2 regions of the Massilia suwonensis genome follow, and region 1 is predicted to be linked to the other one. Evidence: riboswitches for the same ligand, from Rfam matches in the RefSeq annotation. Region 1 holds a riboswitch; the other holds the start of a gene.
What was found. A riboswitch is a leader RNA that binds a small molecule or an ion and turns the genes downstream of it on or off. The one in region 1 is predicted to bind cobalamin.
Positions count from the first base shown of each region.

Region 2: it holds a riboswitch for cobalamin, as region 1 does, so the genes downstream of both, ACFPQ5_RS03445 (TonB-dependent receptor domain-containing protein) here and ACFPQ5_RS20620 (TonB-dependent receptor) in region 1, are expected to answer to the same signal.

Region 1 is NZ_JBHSMR010000014.1:55,111-59,112, forward strand. Features, by position in the region: gene ACFPQ5_RS20605 (hypothetical protein) at 1-85, shown strand, start outside; gene ACFPQ5_RS20610 (hypothetical protein) at 144-401, opposite strand; gene ylqF (ribosome biogenesis GTPase YlqF) at 596-1,543, shown strand; cobalamin riboswitch at 1,692-1,920, shown strand; gene ACFPQ5_RS20620 (TonB-dependent receptor) at 1,968-3,986, shown strand; gene ACFPQ5_RS20625 (FecCD family ABC transporter permease) at 3,991-4,002, shown strand, end outside.
Region 2 is NZ_JBHSMR010000007.1:676-4,677, forward strand. Features, by position in the region: gene cobT (nicotinate-nucleotide--dimethylbenzimidazole phosphoribosyltransferase) at 1-698, shown strand, start outside; gene ACFPQ5_RS03435 (adenosylcobinamide-GDP ribazoletransferase) at 712-1,491, shown strand; gene ACFPQ5_RS03440 (histidine phosphatase family protein) at 1,494-2,039, shown strand; cobalamin riboswitch at 2,047-2,265, shown strand; gene ACFPQ5_RS03445 (TonB-dependent receptor domain-containing protein) at 2,456-4,002, shown strand, end outside.

The sequences.
Region 1 (4,002 bases):
TGAAGACTACGGGCACTATACGGGGCGCAACTGGGGCGGGATCACGTCGCTGGTGCGGCGCGATATGGACGCGTGGGCACGCTAGAGACGGGAACGGGAGGGGCAGCGGCTGTCCCTCCCGGGGAAGACGGCGCCGGCCCGGATCATCCGGCGCCTGCGTGCTTGTTGGCACGCTTTTCCGCGGCGCTCGGCCGCTTGCCGACCACGTAGACCACGTACATTGGCTGGGCGGCGCCGGCCTGCGGCTGCGCCAGCTCGGTTTCGCGCACCACGCTGACCGGGCTGGCCGGCCTGGCCGTGCGCTCGGCCGGCCGGTCCAGGCAGGCCACCACGGCCAGCCCGGCAAAGGCCCCGAAGATCCATACCTCGACGTTGCGCGCAAGGTGCATGAACTGCCTCATCTGCTTCTCCTTCACGGTGGATGCGAGCGGCCGGGAACGGCCGTCTTCCCATCGTGCCCGTCCAGCCTGACTCGATATTGCAACGAATCAAGCCGAAATCATTCCTATTGGAAACAGAACCACATCCGGGCGGGACGCTGGAAGCATGGGCAGCGTAAAATACCGCCTCGTTCGCAGAAATTTGAAAGCACAGCATGTCGATACAATGGTTCCCAGGCCACATGAACTCCGCCAAGAAGCAGGCGGAAGAGCAGATGGAGTTCGTCGATCTCGTCATCGAGGTCCTCGACGCGCGCCTGCCCGAGGCGAGCTGCAACCCGCTGGTCGACCGCATGCGCAAGTTTCGCCAGCGTCCGGTACTGAAAATCCTGAACAAGATCGACCTGGCCGACCCGGCTGCGACGGCAGCCTGGAAGGCCTATTACGATGCCCAGCCCGGCGTCACCGCCTATCCGATGACGACCAAGAAGCCGGCCGACGTCGCGCGCATCCCGGCGCTGGCGCTGTCGCTCGCCCCGCACCGCGGCGTGCCGACCAAGCCGCTGCGCATCATGATCATGGGCATCCCGAACGTCGGCAAGTCGACGCTGATGAACGCGCTGCTGAAAAAGCGCGTGGCGAAAGTCGGCGACGAACCGGCCGTCACCAAGACCCAGCAAAAGCTGTATCTCGACAAGCACACGGTGCTGGTCGATACCCCGGGCCTGATGTGGCCGAAGATCGAGATGGCCAGCGACGGCCTGATGCTGGCCGCCAGCCATGCGATCGGCACCAATGCGCTGATCGAGGAGGAGGTCGCCTTCTTCCTGGGCGACGTCCTGCTCGAGCGCTATCCGCAGCTGCTCACCGCCCGTTACGGCTTCAAGACCGAGGGCCTGGACGGCATCGGCGTGGTCGAGAACGTGGCCGCGCGCCGCGGTTTCCGCGTGCGCGGCGGCGAGTTCGACGTCGAGAAGGCGGCGCACGTGCTGCTGCACGATTACCGCAGCGGGGCGATTGGGCGCATCAGTCTCGAAACCCCCGAGACGCGTGCGGCCCGTCTGGAGGCGCACCGGATCGAGATGGAAGAGAAGGCGCGTATCGCGGCCGAGAAGGCGGCGTTGAAGGCCGAAGAGGCGATGCGCGGGAAGCGCGGGACGTAACAGCGTTTCGATCGTTCATCGGCCGCGTGACGCGTGGGCTCGGAGAGCCCACGCTACGCTGCGCAGCCGTTGTAGGGTGGGCTCTCCGAGCCCACGCGGTTCACCGTGTGAATCGCCCGCACCTTCGACCTCATTGCGTTGACAGGTATATAATGCACCCCGTTCTGGTGCCCGCGCACGCAATCCGCATGCGCAGTTAAACGGGAAACACGACGCCACGGCGCCTCCGGCGCCCGGCCAACGTGTGCTGCCCCCGCAACGGTCAACAAGCGTCGCTCCGGCGACAGGCCGCCTCGAAAACCACTGTGCCACAGGTGCAGGAAGGTGAGGCGGTCCCGCTTGCCAGCCCGGATACCGGCCAGGACAGGTGGACCTCGTCGCATGGCGACGTCCGTTGAATCCGACTTGCGGGGACGCAGGCCGGATGCACACCCTATCGAAGAACTACAACATGACTTTTGCTGCTGTTTCGAACAGCGCGCCGGCCCTCAAGCCGCTCGCGCTGGCCTGCGCCGTTTCCCTTTCCCTGTTCGCCGCGGCGGCCCACGCCGACGAGCAAGCCCTCACCACCGTCCACGTGACCGGCGCCCGTTTTCCGAGCGACGCCGCCTTGCCGCCCGTCGGCGCGACCGTCATCACGGCCGAGGAAATCCGTACTGCCGGCGTCAACGACGTCAACGCCGCGATTCGCAAGATCGGCGGCGTGTACGGCCGCCAGAGCCTGACCGGCTCGCCCGACTTCGGCCTCGACCTGCGCGGCTTCGGCACCAACAGCGCCCAGAACCTGGTGGTCCTGGTCGACGGCGTGCGCATGAACGAAAACGAACTGACCGACGCCGTGCTGTCCACCATCCCCGTCGACACCGTCGAGCGCATCGAGATCACGCGCGGCGGCAGCAGCGTGCTGTACGGCGAAGGCGCGACCGGCGGCGTGATCAACATCATCACCAAACGCGGCGCAGAAGCCGGCTACCACGGTACCGTCGTGATGGAGGCCGGCCAGCGCCACCAGTTCGACACCCGCGCCTCGCTGCGCCATGGCGAGGGTCCCTTGTCCTTCGATATCGCGGCCGACCGCCAGGGCACCCACAACGACCGCGAGAATGCCCAGTTCCGCCAGAAGAGCATCAGCGGCGGCGTCCAGTGGGCGCAGGACGCGACCCGCGTCGGCCTGCGCGTCGAGAGCGCGCGCCAGGACCAGCGCTTCCCCGGTTCGCTGACGATCGAACAGTTCGAGCAGAATCCGCACCAGACCAATACCCCGACCGACTTCGGCACGCTGTCCACCGACCGCGTTACCGCCTTTGCCGAACAGCGCATCGGCAGCGTCGAACTGGCCGCCGAGCTGTCGCACCGCGAACGCAAAGTCAGCTCGAACTATGATTTCGGCGGCTTCATTTCGGAGTCGGCCTACCGCAGCCGCCAGACCCAGTTCTCGCCGCGCCTGCGCCAGATCACCCGTTCCGGCGGCCTGCTGAACGAGGCCGTCGCCGGCGTCGACCTGATCCGCTGGGAGCGCGGCGACGACCTGGGCTTCGGCACCTGGGTCCGCCAGCGTTCGAACGCACTCTACCTGCGCGACGAGATGCGCTGGGACAGTGCCTGGAATGCGCGCCTCGCCGTGGGCGGGCGTCACGAAAAGTTCAAGAAGGACAGCAGCGCCCCCTTCGAGGCCGGCAATCCCTTCTCCGGTCCGCCGAACGGCAGCCGCTCGCTGAACGCCTGGACGCTCGAAGGCAGCATCGATCCGCTGGCCGGCGTCACCGTACACGCGAAGGCAGGGCAGAGCTACCGCATCGCCAATGCCGATGAAAACGCTTTCCGTTCCAGCACCGGCCTGCTCGAACCGCAAACCTCGCGCGACCTGGAACTGGGCGTGACGGTCGGCGACAAGGCGCGCCAGGTATCGGCACGCGTGTTCCGCCACCGCCTGCGCAACGAGATCTTCTTCGATCCGACCGTGACCGCGCTCACTCCCTTCGGCGCCAACACCAACCTCGACCCGACCCGCCGCCAGGGCATCGAACTCGACGCCGCCGCCGACCTGCCGGCCAACCTGCGCCTGAGCGGCCACGTCCAGCACGTGCAGGCCGAATTCACCGACGGTCCGAATGCCGGCCGCGAGATGGTGCTGGTGCCGAAGAACGTGCTGACCGCGCGCCTGGCCTGGCTGCCGGGGAATGGCCAGACGGCCGACCTGGGTGTCCAGTACGTCTCGAACCAGCGCTACGGCAGCGACTTCGCCAACGACTGCGGCGCGCGCATTCCCTCGTACACGACTGTCGACGCGCGCTATGCGGTCAAGGTCGGCGCCTGGGAATTCGCCGTCAATGGCCTGAACCTGGCGGACCGCCAGTACTACAGCCAGGCCTTCGGCTGCCGCAGCGGCATCTATCCGAGCGACGGACGCCAGCTCAAGCTGTCGGCGCGCTACGACTTCTGATGTCGTGAACGTGCTC
Region 2 (4,002 bases), on a different contig from region 1:
ACCACGACTTCGGCACACGGCCTGGGCTCGTCGACCGCAAGATTGCGAGGGGCACGCGCAACTTCGCGCACGAGCCGGCGATGACGGCTGAAGAATGCGCACTCAGCCTGGAACGTGGGATGGCACTGGTGCGCGACCTGCCTGGGAACGTCGTGGGATTCGGCGAAATGGGGATCGGGAATACGACGGCAGCCGCGGCGCTCATGCACAAGCTGGCGAACATGCCGCTGGCCGAATGCGTCGGTGCCGGCACCGGCCTGCCACCCGAAGGCGTCCAGCGCAAGCAGGCGGTACTGGAAAGCGCGACGCGCACGCACGCCCAGGTGAGCGAACCGTTGGCAGTGCTTGCCACCTTCGGCGGCTTCGAGATCGCGATGATGGCCGGCGCCATGCTGCAGGCGGCCGCGCTGCGCAAGGTCCTGCTCATCGACGGCTTCATCGTCACCAGCGCGCTGCTGGTCGCCGCCAGGCTGCAGCCGGCTATCCTCGACTACTGCGTCTTCGCCCATTGCTCCGACGAGCAGGGGCATCGCCGCATGCTTGATTACCTCGGCGCCCAGCCGCTGCTGCAGCTCGGGTTGCGTCTGGGCGAAGGCACGGGTAGCGCGCTCGCCCTGCCCCTGCTGCATGCGGCGGTCAACTTCCTGGACCAGATGGCGACCTTCGGTTCGGCCCAGGTCAGCACGCAGTCGGCCTGAAAGTCAGCCTTACATGCAGCAGCTGCGCCTCTTCTTCATCGCCCTGCAGTTCTTCACGCGCCTTCCGATTCCGCGCTGGGTCGGCTTCCAGCCGGACTGGCTGCATCAATCCTCGCGCTATTTTCCGCTGGTCGGCTGCGTGGTCGCGGCCGTCGCCGCAGCGGTGTACTTCCTTGCCGCGCTGGTCCTGCCGGCTCCGGTGGCGGCCGTCCTCTCCACTGCCGCCTCGATCTACATCACGGGCGCCTTCCATGAAGACGGCTTCGCCGATACCTGCGACGGCTTCGGCGGCGGCTTGAATCCCGAACGCGTACTCGAGATCATGAAGGACTCGCGCGTCGGCGCCTACGGTGCGATCGGCATCGCCTGCATGCTCGGCCTGAAGTGCACGGCGCTGGCGATGCTGCCGCCTGGCAGCGCCATTGCCGCGCTGTTCCTCGCGCACCCGCTGTCGCGCCTCGCCGCGACCTCGCTCATCTGGCGCATGGATTACGCGCGCGCCGAGGGCAAGGCCAAGCCGATGGCGCAGCAGATGCAGACCAGCGAATTCGTCATCGCCGCCTGCACCGCCCTGCTGCCCGCCGTGCTGCTGCTGCATGTCGGCGCGCTCTCGCCTGCGGCACTCGGCGCCAGCCTTCTGACCGCAAGCCTGGCCGCCCTTTGGCTGGCGCGCATGTTCCAGCGCCGGATCGGCGGCTATACCGGCGACTGCCTCGGCGCCGTCCAGCAGCTGGCAGAAGTCGCGATCTACCTTGGTGTACTGGCCAGCCTGGGCCAGGGCGCGCTGCGCTGAGCATGCGCCTGCTGCTGGTCCGCCATCCTCGTCCCGATGTCGCAGCCGGCGTGTGCTACGGCAGCGCCGACGTGCCGGCTAACGCGGAAGAGACAAGGCGCGTTCATACCACGTTGAGCGACGCCGGATTCCCCGGCCCTCTGCCCGTATATGCCAGTCCGCTGCGACGTTGTGCGGGCTTGGCCCGCCTACTGGCCGGCGACCAGGTCGTGTTCGACGCGCGCCTGGCCGAAATGGACTTCGGCGCCTGGGAACTACGCAGCTGGGATGACATCGGCCGCGATGCGGTCGACGCCTGGAACGCCGACCTGCTCCATTACCGTCCCGGCGGCGGCGAAAGCCTGCTGCAGGTAGCCCGTCGCGTGACTGCCTTCCGCGACGCCCTGTACGCCGCCGGCCACCCGGAAGCACTCGTCATCTGCCACGCCGGCACCATGCGCCTGCTCACCGCCATGCAAGGCGGCGCCGCGCCCGAACAGGCCGCGCTGCAGGCCGCATCGACCCCGCATCGCATCGCCTACGGCGAAATGCTTGTGCTGAAAGATTGACAACGCCGTATAATTGCGGCGTTTTGGTGCTCGCGCCTGTGTTCACAGGCGCAGTTAAACGGGAAACACGAAGCTCGATAAGAGCCAACGTGTGCTGCCCCCGCAACGGTAAGCAAGTACCGCGTTCACGCGGCCAACCGTCTCCCCAGACCACTGTGCATTCGCATGGGAAGGTCGGACGGCTTCACTTGCCAGCCCGGATACCGGCCAAAAGGTGGAAGCGTGCCATGCCCTGCATGCGCGCTTCTGTTCAATCTGGCCTACGGGGACGTGGGCTGGTTGTCCAACCATAGACCATCATGCACTTTTACGTTTCACGGCAAGCGGCCGTCTCGTCGCTCGCCCTCGCCATGGCTGCGCCTTGTGCGTTCGCCGATACCACCCCTGTCGATACCGTCGTCGTCACAGCAAGCCGCATGCCACAGCGCGCCGTCGACGTCATTGCCGACACCACCGTCATCCACGCCGAAGAGATTGCCCGCGCCGGCGCCGGTTCGATTGCCGACATCCTGGCGCGCCAGCCCGGCATCGAGATCGGCCGCAACGGCGGCGCCGGTGCGAACACCAGCCTGTTCCTGCGCGGCGCCAATAGCAACCAGGTCGTCGTCCTGCTCGACGGCGTGCGCATCGGCTCGTCCACGACCGGCAGCGCCAGCTGGAATGCGGTGCCACTCGAATCGATCGAGCGCATCGAAATCGTCTACGGTCCCCTGAGCACGCTGTACGGCGCCGACGCCATCGGCGGCGTGGTCCAGATTTTTACGCGCAGGGGTGAGCCGGGCTTCGCGGCAGCGGCCTCGATCGGCGCCGGCAGCGACGCCACGCGCCAGGCCAGCGCCCATCTGTCCGGCGCCAGCGGCGGCGAGCATGCCGTCACCTACGCCATCGGCGCCGGCCACGAACGTTCGGACGGCTTCTCGGCCACCCAGCCGGGCGCCTTCGGCTACAACCCGGACGACGACGGCTACCGCCGCAGCAGCGCCAGCGGCCGCGTCACCCTGGCACTCGCGCCCGGCCACGAAGTCGGCGCCCAGTTCCTGCACAGCCGCCTGCGCGCCGAGTACGACAACGGCGCCGGCAGCTTCGAGGCCTACAGCCGCCAGGATCTGGATACCGCCGCCGCCTTCATGAGCAACCAGTTGCTGCCGAACTGGCGCAGCACCGTGCAGCTCGCGCGCTCGGAAGACAAGTCCGGCAGCTTCACCAGCAGCGCTGCCAGCGGCGCCAGCCAGATCGACACCCGGCAGGACGAGTTCACTTGGCAGAACACATTGACGCTGGGCCGCGACACCCTGCAGCTGCTCTACGGCCACCGCAAGGAAAGCGTCGAGTCGAGCTCCACCGCCGCCCTGGGACGCGCGCGCATCACCAACTCGTACGCCGCCGCCTACGCGCTGCGCCGCGCGCGCCACCTGTTCGACCTCAGCGCGCGCCAGGACCGCTCGCACTACGGCGACAAGAACACCGGCGCCGCCGGCTACGGCTACCAGTTCGACGACGGCCTGCGCGCCACGGCCAGCGTCGGTACCAGCTTCCGCGCCCCGACGTTCAACGAGCTGTACTACCCGGGCTACGGCGTGCCCACCAACCAGCCCGAACGCGGGCGCAACGCCGAACTCGGCTTGCGCTACGAGCGCGCCGGCACCAGCGTCGACGCCACCTGGTTCCGCAACCGCCTGACCGACATGATCGTCTCGGCCACGCCCTGCCCCGACCGGCGCGACGGCCGTACCGGCAGCTGCGCCTACAACGTGGCCTCCGCCACCCTGGAAGGCGTGACGCTGGCAGCGGCTACGCGCGTCGGTGCGTTGCGCCTGCGCGCCAGCGCCGACTGGCAGGACCCGCGCGACAACGCCAGCGGCAAGCGCCTGGCGCGGCGCGCCGGCCGGCACGCCAACTTCCAGGCCGAATATGTGGCGGGCAGCCTGGACACGGGCGCCGAGTGGCAGCTCTCGGGCGAGCG